Regions from separate parts of the Chungangia koreensis genome, predicted to be linked through region 2. Evidence: riboswitches for the same ligand, from Rfam matches in the RefSeq annotation. Region 2 holds a riboswitch; each other region holds the start of a gene.
What was found. Region 2 has a riboswitch for lysine ahead of ACFOZY_RS13200 (Na+/H+ antiporter NhaC family protein). Riboswitches for the same ligand answer to the same signal wherever they lie in the genome.
Positions count from the first base shown of each region.

Region 1: another riboswitch for lysine. It lies ahead of ACFOZY_RS15090 (ABC transporter permease subunit); the one in region 2 lies ahead of ACFOZY_RS13200 (Na+/H+ antiporter NhaC family protein).
Region 3: another riboswitch for lysine. It lies ahead of ACFOZY_RS05295 (aspartate kinase); the one in region 2 lies ahead of ACFOZY_RS13200 (Na+/H+ antiporter NhaC family protein).

Region 1 is NZ_JBHSEC010000022.1:80,663-83,946, forward strand. It holds partial or broken gene ypfJ (KPN_02809 family neutral zinc metallopeptidase) at 1-832, shown strand, start outside; gene ACFOZY_RS15085 (cupin domain-containing protein) at 846-1,343, shown strand; lysine riboswitch at 1,441-1,625, shown strand; partial or broken gene ACFOZY_RS15090 (ABC transporter permease subunit) at 1,789-3,284, shown strand, end outside.
Region 2 is NZ_JBHSEC010000020.1:43,726-47,009, forward strand. It holds gene ACFOZY_RS13195 (YutD family protein) at 1-86, opposite strand, end outside; gene ACFOZY_RS13200 (Na+/H+ antiporter NhaC family protein) at 188-1,756, opposite strand; lysine riboswitch at 1,879-2,056, opposite strand; gene yunB (sporulation protein YunB) at 2,112-2,780, opposite strand; gene ACFOZY_RS13210 (hypothetical protein) at 2,725-2,850, opposite strand; gene ACFOZY_RS13215 (bifunctional metallophosphatase/5'-nucleotidase) at 2,932-3,284, opposite strand, start outside.
Region 3 is NZ_JBHSEC010000005.1:193,050-196,333, forward strand. It holds gene uvrC (excinuclease ABC subunit UvrC) at 1-1,287, shown strand, start outside; lysine riboswitch at 1,318-1,500, shown strand; gene ACFOZY_RS05295 (aspartate kinase) at 1,604-2,839, shown strand; gene ACFOZY_RS05300 (DnaJ family domain-containing protein) at 2,882-3,250, shown strand.

The DNA.
Region 1 (3,284 bases), on a different contig from region 2:
GAAGTGGAGAGGCAGAAGGGCAAGTACAAATGTAGAAGACAGACGTGGGATGGGCGGTAAGACTTTGATCGGCGGTGGTATAGGCGGCATTGTACTTTTGCTCATTGTCACCTTTTTAGGCGGAGACCCAACAGAAATGATGAATAACTTCCAAATGGGAGCGAATGAACCTTACGTGGAAACAAAAGAGGATCAGGAGCTCGCCGAGTTCGTGTCAGTCGTCTTGGCGGACACGGAAACAGTATGGAACGATCAGTTTCAGGAGCAAGGGATGGACTATCGGGAACCTACTTTGGTCTTGTTTTCAGGGAGTGTTCAAACAGCTTGTGGGGGTGCCTCATCAGCAGTCGGACCTTTCTATTGCCCAGGTGATGAAAAGCTATATATTGACCTAAGCTTCTAAAAGGAGCTTCAGAACCGTTTCAATGCACCGGGTGACTTTGCGATGGCTTATGTCGTTGCCCATGAGGTTGGACATCATATTCAAACACAGTTGGGCATATCCCAGCAGATGGCAGAGCTGCGTCAGAAGTTGAGTGAGAAAGAATATAACAAATATCAAGTGCGTATGGAATTGCAGGCTGACTATTTGGCGGGTGTTTGGGCTCATCATGCCCAAGGAATGGGGCTTTTAGAAGAAGGAGACTTAGAAGAAGCGTTGAATGCTGCCTTTGCAATTGGTGATGATACGTTACAAAAACAGGCACAAGGGTATATAGTACCTGACAGCTTTACTCATGGAACGTCCGAACAACGGAAGAAATGGTTCTATCGAGGCTTCCAGTATGGGGACTTGGACCATGGGGATACATTCAACACAAATGATTTATAAGGAGTGATAGGAAATGGAAGGACAAGTACGTTCATTTTTCTTGGAGGACCGTGGAGACATTCCGAATAATCAGCATTTGCCGGTTATTTTCTATCAAGGTGTATTTGACGACGGTTTAAATATGGAGGCTGCGTTCGCCCGCCATAATTGGACGAATAGTTGGACAGGGGATATTTACGACTATCATCATTACCATAGCAATACGCATGAAGTATTAGGAGTGAAATCAGGAAAGGCCACGTTGCTTTTAGGTGGCGATGATGGAGAACGCCTTGAATTGGATGCAGGGGATGTTATTGTTTTGCCTGCTGGAACAGGTCATAAGAAATTGGAAAGCAATTTCGACTTCGAAGTGATCGGCGCTTATCCGAATGGTATGTCACATAACTTGCGTGAGCGGGATCCGCACGGCAGAGCCGAGTCACTCGATGAAATCCAGAATGTCCCGGTTCCGGATATGGATCCGGTCTATGGAGAGGATGGACCTTTACGCCATAAGTGGGTGAAGTAACGGAAGATATGACTAATTGCCTAAGAAGGGTTGACATGTCCCATTTGTTATTCTAAAATAGGGCACAATGAATTGAATACGTAACCTCATCTTTCACAGGTGAGGTAGAGGCGCGGTATTTAACAGTCCTTGGTAGAGCTCAGAGAAGCGATGAAGCCATGGAGAAGGAAATATCGCCGAAGTGTGCATGATTTCTCGAATTATGCATGCTGGGTCTGCAGTTAAGAGCTGCAGGACTGTCTCGATTAATTCCCAAGTTGATCGAGTTGTGCTATCTCATTTATGGGAAAGAAGAGGAATTTTGGGTAACCGTCAAAGGCCTGAGTTCGTCTCAGGCCTTTTTATTATACGGTTGCCTTTTTGTATTCACCAAAACTATGACAACAAGGAGAGAATCATAATGAAAAAGAAATTAGCAGTTTTAGCAACAATTTCACTATCAGCAATGATGATGTTGGCAGGGTGTGGAAGCGGCTCTGAAACACCTGAAGCGTCCGCAGACGAAAATACATTTAGAGTTGGACTTGAAGCAGGTTATGCTCCGTTTAACTGGACACAGATGGATGACTCTAATGGCGGAGTGAAAATTGACGGGAATGCAGAATATGCTGGCGGTTATGATGTTGAAATCGCAAAGAAAATTGCGGATGGTTTAGGAAGAGAATTAGTTATTGTGAAATCGGAATGGGACGGGCTTGTACCTTCTTTGACTTCTAATAAGATTGACGCAATCATTGCAGGAATGTCTCCGACGGAAGAACGGAAGAAGACGATCGACTTTACGGATAACTACTATACTTCTGATTTAGTAATGGTTGTAAAAAAAGGATCCGCGTTTGAAAATGCAAAGTCTATCCAAGATTTCAGCGGTGCAAAAGTGACTGCTCAGTTAAATACATTCCACTACTCTGTAATTGATCAGATCAAAGATGTTAAAAAGCAGACTGCAATGGACAACTTTCCTGCAATGCGTGTAGCACTTGAGTCCGGCATGATCGATGGATATGTATCTGAACGTCCTGAAGGGATTAGCGCATCTTCGGCAAATGACAATTTCGTGATGGTTGAATTCGAAGAAGGGTTCGAGACATCCGCTGATGACACGGCGATTGCAGTGGGCGTTAAGAAAGACAGCGAATTGACAGCAAAGATTAATGAAATCCTTTCTACCATTTCAGAAGAAGAACGCCAGGAAATTATGGATAATGCAATCTTGAACCAGCCAGCAGCACAATAATAAGCCGGCAAAGCCGGTTCCACTTAGAAAAGGGGGAGAAGCATGAGCTATGAATGGATCGTGACTATCATCTCAGATAACTGGCCGATGTTTCTCCGCGGAGCGGGGATGACCTTACTCATTTCCATCATCGGTACATTAATCGGGGCTATGATTGGATTAGCGATTGGAGTCATTCGGACGGCTCCGGTTTCAGAAAGTAAATTGAAAAGAGTTCTTCTTAAGATAGTCGATGTCATTTTATCGGCATATATCGAATTTTTCCGAGGCACTCCGATGATTGTCCAAGCGATGGTCATTTTTTACGGCTCCGCTTTGGCCTTCGGCATTGATATGGATCGGCTGATAGCTGCAATCATCATCGTCTCTATCAACACCGGGGCATATATGGCTGAAATTGTGCGGGGAGGTATTTTATCAGTCGATAAAGGCCAATTTGAGGCGGCACATGCAATTGGAATGAGTCATTTCCAGACGATGCGCCATGTCGTCATGCCACAGGTAATACGGAACATTCTCCCCGCAACTGGGAACCAATTCATTATCAACATTAAAGATACATCCGTATTAAACGTAATCGGCGTGACAGAGCTATTTTTCCAAACAAAGTCAGTCGCAGGAAACAACTTCAGGTATTTTGAATCGTTTTTCGTTGCTTGTGTTCTATACTTCGTTATGACTTATGCAGTTACGTTGATCCTTCG
Region 2 (3,284 bases):
GAATACCGGCTTTGGAAAGCTTCCTCTTCAAAACCATTCCGGTAGTCCGTTAAAAGCTCGTATTGTGTTTTGTCTACGACAATCATTTCTTCACCACCAGTTTTTAGTTCGGATATATGTCAATGTAACATAATCAGATGTCCTGGACAATAACTATCTAATCCAAACAGGTCACAAACACCCAGAATTATTTCGAGGGTTCAACTGTAGACTTAATTCGCTTTGACCACACAACAAATAGAACTAATAGGATCACTACAACAGCCACCATAGAAATTGCAACGGACTCCGTAAGCCCTAAGATTAAAAATCCTACAGCAGCAATGACAGCAGAAATAATTGCATATGGCAACTGTGTGATGACATGATCGATGTGGTTACTCCCAGCTCCTGTAGAAGAGAGAATAGTCGAATCGGAGATCGGTGACGCATGGTCCCCAAAAACGGATCCGGCTAATACCGCAGAGAGTGCAGGCAAGAGCAAGTCAATATCTGCAGTAATCATGATTTCACCGGCAATCGGGAGAAGAATCCCAAAGGAACCCCACGATGAGCCTGTAGAGAATGCTATAAATGCCGCCAAGATGAATAGTAAGAATGGCAATAAGCCAGTCGGAAGATCAAATGCGGTTACTACTTGGGCTAAATAGTCCCCTGTTTCAAGTTTGGTGATCAAGAAAGATAATGACCATGCAAATAACAGGATAAATACTGCCGGCATCATGGATTTGATTCCGCTCCAAAATGCGAGTCCGATCAAGGACGGACTAAAGGTCTCATTTTTCCCTGATTGGCTGACATACAAGATTACAGCCGCAATGGTCCCAATGATTCCTCCTGTTAAGAGAGAAAGGGGAACGTCCGTATTCTCGAACATTTTCCAAATATTCAACTCATAGCCAGCATTTACATAGCCAGTTGCAAGCATTGTGATGATTGTAGAGACGATCAGCAAGATAATCGGGAGAACCAAGTCACGGACCTTGCCATGCTGATGTGCAGGAAATTCTTCTTTTAATTCTCCTGGAATCTTTTTACTATCATCGTATAAGATCCCTTTTTCAAGGGCTAATGTTTCATGTTTTTTCATTTGGAATAAATCAAAATCTGAAATTGCGACAAAAAACACGATGGAAAGGGTTGTGATGACATAAAAGTTCATCGGTACCATTAACATGAAAGCAGACAAAGGTGAATATTCCAGTACGCTTTGTCCTGCCAGAATCGTCCCAATTAAGGCAATTAAATATGCTCCCCAGCTTGAAACCGGTGAAACGACACATATTGGTGCAGAGGTTGAATCGATAAAGTATGCAAGTTTTGCACGCGAGATCCGGTGCTTGTCCGAAATAGGACGAGCAATTTGACCAACTGCCAGCGCGTTAAAATAATCATCTATAAAAATGATGACCCCTAAGAATGCGGTTAAAAGCTTTGCCCCTCTTCGCGTCTTAATCCGTTTAACGGCCCAATCCGCAAAGGCGCGGCTTCCACCTGACAAGCTGACAAATGCTGTAATAACTCCAAGAAGTAAAATAAATAGGATGATGAATATATTATACGTGTTTATTCCATCATCCCAAAAAGTTGTCGCGAATGACGCAAAGATGTCTTTCACAAACCCAGTTGGGGATAAGCTAGCCAAAATAGCGGCGCTGACAATCCCGATCCCCAAGGATAAGATGACACGTTTAGTTATTAACACCATTATAATGGCAAGTAAAGGCGGTACAATTGAAAAAATAGTACCTTCCATGAATAGTTCCTCCTTTTGTGTAGGAAGAGGCCAAATAAAAAGGCCGGCATCAGGCATCATTATACCCGTAGCCGGCCTTAACCAATCGCTGTCGTGAAAAACAAAAAGTCTTGTTTCACCTTACTGACGATAGCTCTCCATCCGTCGTCCGGATGACAGTGATCCTCCTATTCGGAGTATCCCCAACCGCAACATTCTCGACTAGAACATTCCGGCTTCGGCATCGCCTCCTTTCATACACGGTCAACGTTGTCATCCTCACGTGTACTACTCTTAGGTGATGCGGCCTCTACCTCATCATATTTAAATTCAATGTATATAAGATTATCAATTTACCGCTGAAAATTCAAGAGGATTATTCTGGTGGATCTGCGTCTAAAGGAAGGGGCACTTCTACTGAAGGAGCATTAGAACTATCACCATTTGTATAGATATGTGGAACAGGTCCTTTTACCAAACCGATGGCCACTGGAATACGCTGTTCAACTACACTGGATGTTGTAGCCATTGGAATGATAATTTGTACATTCACTTTCATATGGATATAAACTTCTACATACGCATTATTTATTCCAAATTCCCTGATATCTGTTCCAATATTGGATTCGACATTACCGATTAGGTGAAAACGAATGGGTATTTTAGGACCCAAATTACCTATAAGCGGAATATTGGCAGCCTGCCCCAACGGTACATAAAACACGATTCCACCCTTTTCCTGCATTGCGTCTTTATCAAATTCATAATCATTTTCAGGCAGAAGCTCCAGATTACCTTGCTCAGCCTGTTCAAGATGTGATTGAACTAAAGTGGTAGTGTCCGCACGTACCCTATTAATAATTTCTGTGTTGAAACGTGTAGTGACCATATTGGACGATTCCGTAGGAACTTCTTCAATGATATCATTCACGTCCATCACATTCGTGACACGTGAATTCGTCGCTCTGCTTATGACCAATGAAGCGATTTTATTGGTCTGCACTTTTGCATACTCCAAAAAGATCGGATTTAATCGTGTGTTCACGAATACTAAGAAAATCCCTATTGAAATAATAAGGACGGGGATGATCAGCGGTGTCAATCTGATATTCCATCTTCTTCGCCTCCGGGAATGAGGAAATCGCACAAAAAACGCCTCCTTCCGCAGTTTATGAGAAGGAGGTTTTTATTATGTCCTATTGTTTTGAAGGTTCCGGCTTGGTCTTTATTAAATAATCTGCAAAGATATCCCGGATGAATTCTGGCATATAATAGATTTTTGGTGCCCGTTGAAAACTCGGGAAGAAGAAACCGAATGTAAACATATCAAGGGTTGCAAGCCGATATTCCTTTTGGGGATCAACATGTTCCCCGCTAATGAGCAATCGTTTTTCCTCGTCTAACTTCATGTTACACCATATGAGCTTACCCATTACAGAACCTCTAAAACCGAGTCCTTTAATTTCGATGGCTGGCCAGTCTGCATTTAAAGACTGCAGGTAAGCTTCCTTCAGCTCCGCCCCTGTCAACTCCACAACTGTCAAATTAA
Region 3 (3,284 bases), on a different contig from region 2:
GTCAAAAAAGTGGAAGAAAAAACCTATAAAGAGATGATTGATGAAATCTCCAAGTTCTTGCACGGTGGTTATCAACAAGTCAAAAACGACTTGACTGCTAAAATGCAAGTGGCTTCCGAAAATCTCGATTTTGAACGCGCAAAAGAATATCGTGACCAGATTGCTCATATTGAGGCAGTCATGGAAAAACAAAAAATTACGACGAATGATTACATCGATCGAGATTATTTTGGTTATTACGTGGATAAAGGATGGATGTGTGTACAGGTTCTTTTTGTGCGCCAAGGAAAAATGCTCGAGCGAGAGGTATCGCTCTTCCCGATCTATCGTGATCCTGAAGAGGAATTTCTCACATATCTCGGTCAATTCTATGATAAACCTGAACATATGCTTCCAAAAGAGATCTATGTACCAAAAACTACGGACTTAGAGCTTGCCAATCAGTTATTAAATTCTAAGGTATTCATTCCACAACGCGGGAAGAAAAAAGAAACACTGGAACTTGCAACAAAAAATGCGAAAATTGCATTGAATGAAAAATTCCAGCTTATCGAACGTCAGGAGCAACGGACGATCGGGGCGGTAGAGGAATTAAGTGAAGCGATGAGGATTGCACCACCTCTTCGAATAGAGGCGTTTGATAACTCTCATATTTATGGTGCTGATCCAGTTTCAGCCATGATTGTCTTCGCGGATGGCAAACCGTTTAAGAAGGATTACCGTAAATTCAAAACAAAGATCGCCGGAAGACACGATGATTATGGCGCGATGCGTGAGGTTGTACGCAGGAGATATACCCGGGTATTGAAAGAGGAGCTTCCTTTGCCAGATTTGATAATCATTGATGGCGGGAAAGGTCAAATTGAAGCTGCAAGGGAAATTATTGAAGACGAACTCGGTCTGTCGATTCCGATTGCAGGCTTGGCAAAGGACGATAAGCATCAAACCTCCCAATTGCTCTACGGGGATCCTTTAGAGATTGTACCGTTGAAACGGACAAGTGAGGCGTTCTATTTACTTCAGCGGATCCAAGATGAGGTCCATCGTTTTGCTATCACTTTTCATCGTCAACAACGCGGCAAGCATGCAGTAGCATCTGTTCTTGATCAGCTTGAGGGTGTAGGACCAAAACGGAAACAAAAGCTTTTGAGGCATTTCGGCTCAGTGAAAAAAATAAGGGAAGCCACGCCGGAACAGTTGAGGGAAGCAGGGCTTCCTGAAAAGATCGCTGAATCGGTTGCGGAATATTTTAAAAAAGAAGCATTGTCAAAAAACAACGAGGTATGATATCGTAAAAGCACTGATCATATCACGCTACGTGATGATAGAGGTGCAGAGGTCAATAGTAACCATTCAGAGGAAGTTCAGATCCTGTGAAGAATGGTGAAAGGGGACTCTGCCGAAGTGTTCTGCCGTTCTGTAACCGGCAAATCGCTGGCTTCGTGCTTAAGAAGTGCGAGGCTGTCAGAATCTAATTGATTCTGGAGAGCTATCTCACATGAACTGTCTTTATTGACTGTACATGTCCGGACGGCTTTCCTTTCCCAGGGAAGCCGTCTTTTTCTATCTGATTATTGCTCTTCAGAACTTAAGGAGAATGTTTATGGGATGCATCGTCATGAAATTTGGTGGGACCTCGGTCGGTACGACAGAAAAGATTTTGAATGTCGCGAAACGGATCCTGGATGAAAAGAAAAGAGGACATGAAGTTGTCGTAGTCGTGTCTGCCATGGGCAAAACAACCGATGAACTGCTCTCCTTGGCAAATGAAATTACTCATGAGCCGTCGAAACGTGAAATGGACATGCTCCTTTCTACGGGCGAACAAATTACGATTTCCTTATTGTCACTTGCTATTATGCAATTAGGTGGAGAGGCTATTTCCTACACAGGGTGGCAAGCTGGGATTTTAACTGAATCCGTCCACCGCAATGCAAGAATCATCGATATCGATCGCACAAAGGTTGAACGACAATTGAAAGAAGGCAAAGTTGTCATTGTTGCAGGTTTTCAAGGGGTTGACCAATATGGAGAAATTACCACATTGGGGAGAGGCGGCTCTGACACGACTGCTGTGGCGCTTGCTTCAGCTTTATCCGCTGAACGCTGCGATATTTACACTGACGTTGACGGTATTTATACATCTGATCCTCGTTCTGTTAAAACGGCAAGAAAACTATCTGAAATCGCATATGACGAAATGTTGGAACTTGCCCATTTAGGAGCGGGCGTGTTGCATCCGCGGTCAGTTGAATTTGCGAAAAACTATGATGTGCCATTAGTCGTCCGTTCCAGTATGTCAGCTGAAGAAGGGACCATGATCAAGGAGGAAGTCCAAATGGAAAACAATCTTATCGTTCGGGGAGTCGCCTTTGAATCGGATATTGTCCGCATTACAGTTACATACGAGGTTCCGTTCAATGGCTCACTTGCTAAAATTTTCACTACGCTGGCCAATCATCATATTGATGTTGATATTATCGTCCAAAGCATTATGGATGGAATCACTCCTTCTGTATCATTCTCAATTAAAAAAGAGGATTTTGCTGAGACTATTCGGATTCTTAATTCAGAAAAAGAGGTTTTAGGCTATACAGATGCAGATTTTGAGGTGGGGTTATCCAAAGTATCCATCGTCGGCTCAGGCATGGTTTCCAATCCAGGGGTAGCTGCCAGGATGTTTGACCGCTTGCGTCAAGAAGGAATCCCGATCAAGATGGTCAGTACGTCAGAGATTAAAGTATCAGTTGTCGTCCCACAATCGGAGATGCTGCAAGCGGCAAATGCTCTCCATGATGAATATGGTCTTTCTCCTGAGGATGCCGAAGTTAGTCTATGATATAATTGAGGAAAATCATGGTTTCCGAAAGGATGAGCCTGCTTGAATTGGCAAATGATTGAAGAACTTATTAAACGGGCGCAAGAACGGGGCGAATTCGATAATCTAAGTGGAATGGGAAAGCCCCTGCCTAAAGATGAATTTGAACATCTTCCGCAAGAAATGCGTATGGCTGCAAGAATTTTGAAAAACGCAGGGTACGATGACGAAGCAATGCTAATCCAAAAAGAAATGAATGATATCGGAAATGCGATCCGGCGTGCTCAGGGGGATGAGAAGGTCTCTTTGGAATCAGAGTACAATAAGCGGCTATCCAATTTGAATCGGATGCTATCGAAAAAGGGCATGAACACGAATAGTAGTGTATTTAAGCAATATCAAACACAAATCGATCGGAAATTTTGGGATTAATAATGAAGTGCCAGCCCTTCTATTGTGAAGAGTG